DNA from 3 places in the Shewanella sp. ZOR0012 genome. Region 1 is predicted to be linked to each of the others. Evidence: predicted binding sites of a transcription regulator. Region 1 holds the regulator's gene; each other region holds the start of a gene.
The links. Region 1 encodes FliA, which starts transcription of late flagellar genes. Its sites were predicted from a motif close to CTAAAGNTNNNNNNNNNNNNGCCGATA; they were not measured.

Region 1 (3,268 bases):
ACAGCATCCATAGTCTTATTTGCAGCTTGTTCAGTCATGTCAATGACATAACTTAGCCGTTCCTTAGCATCGGGTATTTCTGTATTGGCTAACTCAACTAACCGATTATCGATTTGGAAATCCATAAGAGCGCTATGCAATTGGCGAGTGAGTTTGCCTACCTCATCAAAAAGTTCCCTCTGAAGAGGAGCTGCCAGTTCTCTTAATAAATCATCAGCTTGATTTTGTTCATTCGCGCTTAACAGTTCGACTAAACGCTGAGCATGCTCGAGCGTGATGAGCCCTGATGTATGTGACTTCATAGCTCATCCCTGCTTAAGCGAGTCGTTCGAATATTTTATCTAGCTTCTCTTTCAATGTTGCTGCGGTAAAAGGCTTTACCACATACCCATTCACACCCGCTTGTGCAGCAGCAATAATTTGTTCACGTTTTGCCTCGGCAGTGACCATTAATACCGGTAGATGCTTCAAGGAGTCATCGGCCCTAATGGCTTTAAGTAAATCGATACCCTGCATGCCTGGCATATTCCAGTCTGTAACGACAAAATCAAAATCGCCTTTTTGCAACATTGGCAAGGCGGTTGAGCCATCGTCCGCTTCCTGGGTGTTGTTAAAGCCCAAGTCTCGCAACAAGTTCTTGATGATACGTCTCATTGTCGAAAAGTCATCAACGATGAGAATCTTCATATTCTTGTCCAAGGTTTCCTCCGGTGAGCTGACATTCAGTGCTCAATTAATAATTATACTTATGTCCAATGCTTGAGTTTGCCTTTGAGTCGCAACATTGCCTGACTTAATATCTGGCTAACACGCGATTCGCTTACCTCAAGAATGGCGCCAATCTCTTTTAAATTCAATGCTTCATCGTAGTATAACGATAGCACTAGCGCGTCCCTTTCGGGCAATAATTTTATCGCCTCAACAAGTGCAGAATGAAACTGGGTTTCTGCCAAGACCTCAAACGTACCATCGCTAATATCATCGCTTGTAGTGAGTATATCCTGTGATACGCCTAAGTCTTCTATCCCTATGATTTTACCAACAGAAACATCATTAAGAATATGATGGTACTCATCGAGCGTCATATCAAGTTTTTCTGCAATTTCTGTGTCGCGCGCATCACGACCTAGCACTTGCTCTAATTCATCAATGGCTTGGGCAACTCGACGATTATTTCGGTGGACAGAACGAGGAACCCAATCGCCACGGCGGATTTCATCCAACATGGCGCCACGGATCCTTATGCCGGCGAAGGTTTCAAACTTTGCACCTTTACCGCCATCAAACTTAGATGATGCTTCTAATAATCCCATCATCCCCGCCTGTAGCAGGTCATCTAACTGCACAGAGGCAGGTAATCTGGCGAGCAAGTGATGTGCAATTCTTTTAACCAACGGTGCATACTGTTCAACGATTGACGTTTTATTGTCTAAACAAGTATACGCTGCGGCTTTATTCACTCGTTTTTTCCTCTTGAAAATCTGGTCGTTGAACTAAGCGCTCAACGAAAAACTCCAAATGCCCACCAGGTTGCTGTGGTACTGGCCAGCTCATAATTTTATTCGCTAGACCTTGGTAAGCAATTGCAGCGGGAGACTTAGGATAAGCTTCAACCACTAACTTTTGCTTGCGAACCGATTTACGCAAATTTTCATCAAATGGAATGGTCGCAACTAATTCAAGTGCCACGTCCAAGAATCTGTCGGTCACTTTACTGAGTTTAGCAAACAATTCCATACCTTCGCGTAAACTACGCACCATATTTGCAACAATTTTAAAGCGGAAGACGCCGTGTTCACGGCTGAGGATTTTGATTAACGCATAGGCGTCAGTAATAGACGTTGGTTCGTCACAAACAACAACCAACACATCCTGTGACGCACGGGAGAAACTGAGTACCATGTCAGAAATCCCCGCGGCAGTATCCACGATGAGAATATCAAACTGGGTGCGCATCTCACTGAAAGCACGAATTAAGCCCGCATGTTGCGCAGGACTTAGCTCTACCATGCCCTGAGTACCCGATGTAGCTGGCACAATCCCAATACCTTTAGGCCCCCGGACAATAATGTCATCTAACTCAGCATCGCCAGACAATACATGGGAAAGGTTACGTTCAGCACGGATCCCTAACATGACATCGACGTTTGCTAAGCCAAGGTCAGCATCAAGCACTAAGACACGCTTGCCCTTCTCGGCTAATGCTACAGCAGTATTGATGGATACGCTGGTTTTACCCACACCACCTTTACCACCCGTAACCGCGATTACTTTCACTTTTTCGTTATAGGGTTGATTAATCATACGTAAACCACTTGCTTGATCCAGGGTCATAACTCTACTCAAATGCACAGGTCATATTATCTGACCACGCTGTGTCTGGTAACGATTGTTGTTCTGTGTTTTCTAAGGCCGCTAATGCTTGCTCAGCGAGCATCAAAGTATCAGCAACTTTCATATCTTCGGGCACTCGCTGCCCATCCGTAACATAACTTAATGGCAATCCACTTTGGATCAACACACTTAATGCGCCCGCTAAAGACACAGATTCATCAAGTTTGGTGAGTACAACACCAGATAAGGGAATGCGTTTAAAGTGATTTACAGCATCTTGCAGCACGCGGCGCTGTCCTGTGGCAGACAGTACCAGATAACTGCGGATAGGTATTCTGCTATTTGCAGTTAAATTATCAAGTTGCTGGTAAAGCCGCATATCTCGTTGGCCCATACCCGCGGTATCTATCAATACTAGCTTGCGATTTCTAAACTGATACAGAATTTGCTCTAGTTCAGCAAGGTCATGGGCTTGTTTGACTGGGCAGCCCATGATTTTGCCATAGGTGGCCAATTGCTCATAGGCGCCAATACGATAATGATCTGTGGTAATCAATGCCACTTGGTCAGCACCATGGTGAGCAGCAAAGCGTGCGGCCAGTTTAGCCAAGGAAGTGGTTTTCCCCACACCAGTGGGACCAACTAATGCCACAATACCGCCTTGCTTAACAATATCATCACCTTGATTATCAAGCATATTCGCAAGACTTTGCGGCAGTGCACGAACTAATTCTGCAGGAGTATAGTGTTGGCTCAGCGCAGCTAATTTGTTTGCCACCGCTGGTGAAAACTCGGCCTCCAACAACTTTGACTCCAGCATGGCACCGACAGGGTCGATACGCTTTTTATGCTCAGTCATCAATGCTGAAACCTGATGGGTCAACAAATTACGTAAGGATGATAACTCGTCGCGCATGGCTTCAAGATCGGCATT
Region 2 (3,268 bases), 510 kb from region 1:
AGACTTTCTTTTAGCGGTAGGCCAACACAATCCATTAAAGGTTGCGGCGCGGCACCTGTTCCACCATCGGCGCTATCTAAGGTGAAAAAGTCTGGAGCAGATGCTTCTCCACGACGTTCAATTTCATCGCAAAAATCTTCAAGCCATGTTACGTCGCCGAGTACGGCTTTTATTCCTGTGGGTTTACCCGTTACTTCGCGCACTCTGGCAATCATATCCAGAATATCGCCAACATTTTTAAACTCGATATGACCGTTGGGACTGATGGAATCTTGTCCCTGTGGAATACCGCGAATATGGGCGATTTCCTCTGTCACTTTTACGCCAGGTAGGATGCCACCTTTACCGGGTTTTGCACCTTGACTCATTTTGATTTCAAACATTTTGACTTGAGGGTGCGCTGCAATTGTTTTGAGTTTGTTATCGTCTAAATGGCCGTGCTCGTTACGAACGCCATATTTGGCGGTGCCGATTTGAAAGACTAAATCACAGCCGCCCTTTAAATGATAAGGGCTTAAACCGCCTTCACCTGTATTTAACCAACAACCTGCCTGCGCCGCACCATGGGATAAGGCGGTGATAGCGGGGCGGGACAGAGCGCCAAAGCTCATGGCAGAGATGTGGCAAATGGTATTTGTGGTGTAAGGTTCGCGGCAATCGGCGCCAATAGTCAGCGGATGAATGGGTGTAATGTCCTCATCTTGGGTCGGAAAGGCGGTATTCATAAACATAATCGTGCCAGTCGTGTCCAAGGGCCGGGTCGAGCCAAATGCTATCGTTCTATCTACATTTTTAGCCGCTCTATATACCCAGCTTCGTTCTGCGCGGTTAAAGGGGAGTTCTTCCCTGTCCTGGGCAAAAAAGTATTGTCTGAAAAATTCACCTTGTTTCTCAAATAAATATCTAAAACGACCAATCACAGGATAGTTATGGCGTACTGCCTGTTTGGTTTGCAATTTGTCAGCAAAGTACATGTAGACAATGGCTAGAGCGCCAAATCCGATAATGATTAAAAACAGCCCAGATAAGAGATCTAGTCCCCACATAAACCAATTCAATTCGTGCATCTTGTTATCCTCTATTCATTGCCGTAGCGGGTGGAGATCAAGCTGGCAGCTTGTCCATCATTAATAGAAAGTAAAAACAACTGGCTGTAATCATCTTCACTGATGTTGGGAATGTCTGGTCCACCGAGAGCCTTGATGATAAGTGGCACGGTGTTGGAGTGCCCTGCAATTAAGCTGTTACCTTTAATCGCATGTACTTGTTCAACAATATGTTGGATATGGGGTTCGAGAGGTTTTTTTGCCTCGAGCACAGTAATCGGTAAATGCCGTTCCGTTGAAATCGGTAATAAGGTTTGCTGAGTTCTTTGATATTGAGTCGCGATTAGCTGTGAAATGGGGGTACGTTTTAAGGCGCTGATAAGCGCCTGAGCACGTATATTGCCACTGGCTGAAAGGGGAGGATCGCCTGCGGGCTCATCGGCTTTTTCTGCATGTCTTACGAGAATGATTAATCGATTATCGGCAATAGCTTGATTGATCGGACTAAGTCCAATGCTGGCGAAGAATAGTAGACTTATCAGTAATGATTGTATTAGCGTTCCTGAATTGAAACCGATTCTTCGATTATGCCGCAAAAAACCATGTAAATATTGGGCGATTGCCATGCCTTATATCCTTATTTTATGGGCGAGTATTAAGAGGGGGTTAGGATGGTATTGAACAAACAAACCTATTCTCTATTTGTATCATCGCATTAAGTATGAATGGTACTGCAATTTATAAAATTGCTAAAGTTGCTCAAATTTTGGTCGATAATTAAGTCTCCCCAAGTTGAGTGGACTAGCATCATGGAAATCAATAACCCTGCACAGGTACAGAGCACTTCTTCGACCCACAGTAAATATGCTGAAAACGCGGCAAATAGTGATAAGACGAAAAATGTGGATGCCACCTCTAAACAGACGGCGCAGCAAACTAGTAAGCAGTTAATGAATCAAGCAATTCTATCGGCGCAGGAAGATGTAAGCCTAAAGTCGGGTGATCAATCTATGACCTTGCTTTATCGCGCAGCAATCGAAGCGATAAACAAAGAGTTAGCTCCTTCTATGGGCGAGAACGCGATTCAAACCGCCTATGATAACGGTGTCGATACATCCCCCGAGGCCACTGCCGATCGTATTGTGAGTTTCGCGACGCAATTTTTTAGTGTTCATCAGCAGCAAAATTCGAATATGAGTTTTGACGAACAGCTCGACAGCTTTATGACCATCATTGGTGGCGCTATCGATAATGGCTTTAAAGAGGCGAGGGATATTTTATCTGGTCTTAAAGTGCTGCAGGGCGATATTGCCGATGGTGTGGATAAAACCTATGGGCTCGTTCAAGAAGGATTACAGGCCTTTAGGGACAGTTTTAATAAAAAATCAAATGAGACTCAAGCGACTAACACTTAATTTAATCCTGCATATCTTAACTCTTAAGCCCCTTACAATAAGGGGTTTTTGTTGTGTGAATAACCGTCTATGCTAGGAGCCTATTTAACGTTTTGCTTGAGGGCGAGTTATGTGGACTAGGGGACGCGTTATTGAACGTATTGATTGGAACGACAAGTTATTTTCACTGCGGATAGCGGCCGAGTTAGCTCCCTTTATTCCCGGTCAATTTATTAAACTCAGTCAACTTCAAGATGATAAGCGTATCGCTAGAGCTTATTCCCTGGTTAATTCTCCCGATAAACCCTATGCCGAGATTTTGGCTGTTGCTGTAGAGGATGGCCAGTTATCCCCACAATTACAGAATCTTACCATCGGTGATGAAATAGACATCACTCCAACGGCAACGGGTTTTATGACCTTAGATGAGATCCCAAAGGGAGAATTACAAGGTCGGCATTTATGGTTTTTAGCCACAGGTACGGCCATCGGGCCATTCTTATCCATGCTGGATACCGCCGAACCTTGGCAGCGTTTTGAGAAGATCGTACTTGTCTATGGTGTGCGCGAAGCTAAAGATTTAGCCTACCTCGATAAACTAAAGGCTTATTCGATGCAATATCCAGATCAGTTTATCCTGTGTTTAACTGTGACCCGTGAAAAGCTTGATGACGCATTGCAATGCCGTATCCCCGATGGCTTAGTCTCGGGTGAAATCGAGCGGAAAGTCGGATTAACCTTAAGTGCGGCGGATTCCCAGGTGATGATTTGCGGTAATCCTGGGATGATTAGCGGCGCCCAAGCGGCATTGCTTGATAAGGGGCTCTC
Region 3 (3,268 bases), 2.7 Mb from region 1:
ACGGATGTTGGTTTCAAGCATTTTAGTGAAGCGCATGCGCACAGGCTTACTCTTCATCATGATTTCTGGGTACAGCTTTACAATAAACTTCATGGGATTTCCGCGGGCAATTTTGGCAACAGCAAAATTGGTTAAAAGAATAATCGCCGGATTATAACAAACTCACGGCGATTGGCGCACCTGTTTCCACACTAGGGCTGCTCGTGGCGTGCGCTTACGCACAGTTGAACTTATAGTCAAAAAAGCCCAAATAAAAAAGCCGTGAGCAAGTCACGGCGTTTTTATCAAATAACTGATTTGGATTAAAAGCTATTTACCTACTTGAATTTCTTCGGATTCTTTTGCTTTACCTTGTTCAATCGCAATCTCAACTCGACGATTTCGCGCGCGATTTTCAGGCGAATCATTTAAGACAATTGGATTATTTGAGGCCATACCGACCACTTTCATCCGTTTAGGATCAAAACCCTTGACCTGCAATAACACATCAGCCACAGCAACAGCACGTTTACTGGAGAGATCCCAGTTTGAGCTATAGAGCTCATCACTTATCTGCATATCGTCGGTGTAACCCGATACGGTAATAATTCCCGGCACATCTTTGAGCAACTCACCCACCGAACGCACCACTGGTTTAAATCGCGGTTGTAGGAAACCAGAGCCTGAGGCAAATGAACCTTTTTCACGGATTCGAATAATAATCTGCTGTCCAAGTGACTCAATTTCAATCGCCCCATCGGTGATCTCTTTATTGAGCTCCTGCGCCATTTTTTTCACTTGCTGATTAATCTTATCCTGCGCTGCCGCAGCCTCGGCCTTCACTGCATCTGCGGTTTCTTGGGCTGTAGCCGTTGCTTCGCCACCTCGCTGCGAACCGTTCTGTTGTTGTACCCCACCCGCACTATCATCTTCCCCCGCTTGGAAATCCAACGTGGGTTCGGTCATTTCATTGGTTTGTTGGTTGATGATCTCAATCGGCGTGGGATCGGGACGACCAGGACGGAACTCGAGGGCAATCACAGACGTCCCCTTAGGAATATCTTTGACTTCGACTTTGTTTTGCACCCCAAATGCATACTTCATCGAACCTGCAATCTGCTTAAACTTCATCACATCCATTTCGGAGAATGACAGCAGCAACACGAAGAAACACATCAAGAGGGACATCAAATCGGCAAATGTTGCCAACCAGAGTGGTGCTCCGGGCGGTGGACAGTTGCACTTAGCCATGGGCTACTCTCCGTCCGTTGTATCGATTTTCCGCTGTTTTTCAGCAAGATAGTTTTTCAAAAAGCCTTCAATTACTCGAGGGTTTTGGCCATCTTGAATCGCCAATACCGCATCCATAATCAAGTTACGGTTTAGCATTTCCTCACCCATTCTAAGGCTTAATTTATCGGCGATAGGAATACACACCATGTTAGCCACTACCGCACCATATAGGGTAGTTAACAACGCAACCGCCATTGAAGGGCCAATCGATTTCGGGTCCGACATATTGGATAACATCGCCACCAAGCCCACTAGGGTACCAATCATCCCCATCGCGGGTCCTACGTCACCAAAAGCCCGGAAAATGGCGATGCCGTTGCGATGGCGCTCTTCGGTGAGGGCGATATCTTTTTCAAGCGCGGCACGTACCACCTCACCGTCATGACCATCCACTAACATATCGACGGCTTTTTGCATAAAACTGTTGGAAATTTGTGCTTCTTCAAGAGCAAGAAATCCACCTTTACGCGCCGCATCAGCCATCGTCACTGATTGTTCGATAAGATCTTCAGGTTTATCAATTTTAAACATAAAGGCTTTTACTGCGATTTTTACCGCACCTAAAAACTGTTTTAAATTGAATTTCATCATCACGACAAAGAAGGAGCCACCAAACACGATAAAGACGGAAGGAATGTCGATAAAAATTGCAATGCCGCCGCTGGTTACCATGGCCCAAAGGATAAAACCAAAGCTCCCGACTAGTCCAATAACTGTAGCTAAATCCACAACGGCTCCTCAATATTCTGTATAAACGACATGATACTGACTCTATTGGCAAAATAACACTAAATGTCATCCGTCAACGGTTAACACTTTGGTCTTAACCCAAGCCTTATTTTATGATGTCTTAAGATGATTATAAGCATAATGCTACTATTGTCATTTATCGGACAAGCTCTAAGCAAGTTTAGCGGCAATTTCTATTTTCTGAAAAAAATTCAGCAACAAAGCGTGCTATCGAGCAAATATCCATCGACTGAATTTGACCCTTGAGCCGCCCTGATATACCTTGTGTCCGCTCTTTCAAAGGAATTATTAACGTGGCAAAGAAACCCGAAAATCTCAGTTTTGAAGAATCCCTTGGTGAACTCGAACGCATCGTTGCTGAGTTAGAGCAGGGCGATGTATCTCTCGATGATGCGTTAAAACAATTTGAACGAGGCATCAATCTGGTGCGTAACAGCCAGGCAAAACTTGAACAAGCTCAGCAAAAAGTGGCCATTTTACTCAAGCAGGATGAAAATGCGCCCCTCTCTCCCTATGCCGTTGAGGGCGAATAAGCGTGTTAGTCAATGCAATAAAAGAATATCAACTACGAGTTGATAACCAATTAAAACAACGTTTTAGTACACTCGAAGATACAGCTCCTCAGTTAAAAGCCGCGATGACCCATGGCGCCCTTTTAGGGGGAAAACGCATTCGTCCCTTCTTGGTTTACAGTGTCGGGCAAATGTTTGGCGTAGCACTTGAAAAACTCGATGCCTGCGCCGCCGCGATTGAATGCATCCACGCCTATTCGTTAATCCATGACGATTTACCCGCTATGGATGATGACGCACTTCGCCGTGGTCAACCCACAGTGCATATCGCTTTCGATGAAGCCACCGCAATTCTTGCTGGGGATGCACTACAAACTTTAGCTTTTGAGATTGTGACTGAAGCCGTGCAAGGGATTACCAGCGAGCAACATATCGCTATGGTCAGAGCATTGGCAAAAGCCTCTGGTTATCGGGGTATGTGTGGCGGTCAAGCCATCGACTTAGCCTCCACCGATAAGCACATTGATCTTAAAGCATTAACTCAACTGCATAATATGAAAACAGGGGCGCTGATCAGCTGCGCCGTTGAGTTAGCCTTGATCGCCGCGAACGCGCCAAAAGATCAATATCAGACTATGATGGAATTTGCCCATGCCGTAGGACTTGCCTTCCAAGTCCAAGACGATATTCTGGACATTATTGCCACCACGGAAGAACTCGGCAAACCTCAAGGC

Region 2: the regulator FliA is predicted to act here: its motif matches at 1,796-1,822, upstream of L976_RS17575 (DUF5610 domain-containing protein).
Region 3: the regulator FliA is predicted to act here: its motif matches at 2,160-2,186, upstream of pomA (flagellar motor protein PomA).

The regions. Positions count from the first base shown of each region.
Region 1 is NZ_JTLE01000094.1:4,141,204-4,144,471, reverse strand. It holds gene L976_RS19910 (protein phosphatase CheZ) at 1-302, opposite strand, end outside; gene cheY (chemotaxis response regulator CheY) at 316-699, opposite strand; gene L976_RS19900 (RNA polymerase sigma factor FliA) at 747-1,460, opposite strand; gene L976_RS19895 (MinD/ParA family protein) at 1,453-2,334, opposite strand; gene flhF (flagellar biosynthesis protein FlhF) at 2,339-3,268, opposite strand, start outside.
Region 2 is NZ_JTLE01000094.1:3,636,035-3,639,302, reverse strand. It holds gene L976_RS17585 (FMN-binding glutamate synthase family protein) at 1-1,067, opposite strand, end outside; gene L976_RS17580 (histidine phosphatase family protein) at 1,079-1,672, opposite strand; gene L976_RS17575 (DUF5610 domain-containing protein) at 1,856-2,461, shown strand; gene L976_RS17570 (ferredoxin--NADP reductase) at 2,571-3,268, shown strand, end outside.
Region 3 is NZ_JTLE01000094.1:1,461,250-1,464,517, forward strand. It holds gene thiI (tRNA uracil 4-sulfurtransferase ThiI) at 1-93, opposite strand, end outside; gene L976_RS08105 (flagellar motor protein MotB) at 310-1,230, opposite strand; gene pomA (flagellar motor protein PomA) at 1,234-2,001, opposite strand; gene xseB (exodeoxyribonuclease VII small subunit) at 2,316-2,555, shown strand; gene ispA ((2E,6E)-farnesyl diphosphate synthase) at 2,558-3,268, shown strand, end outside.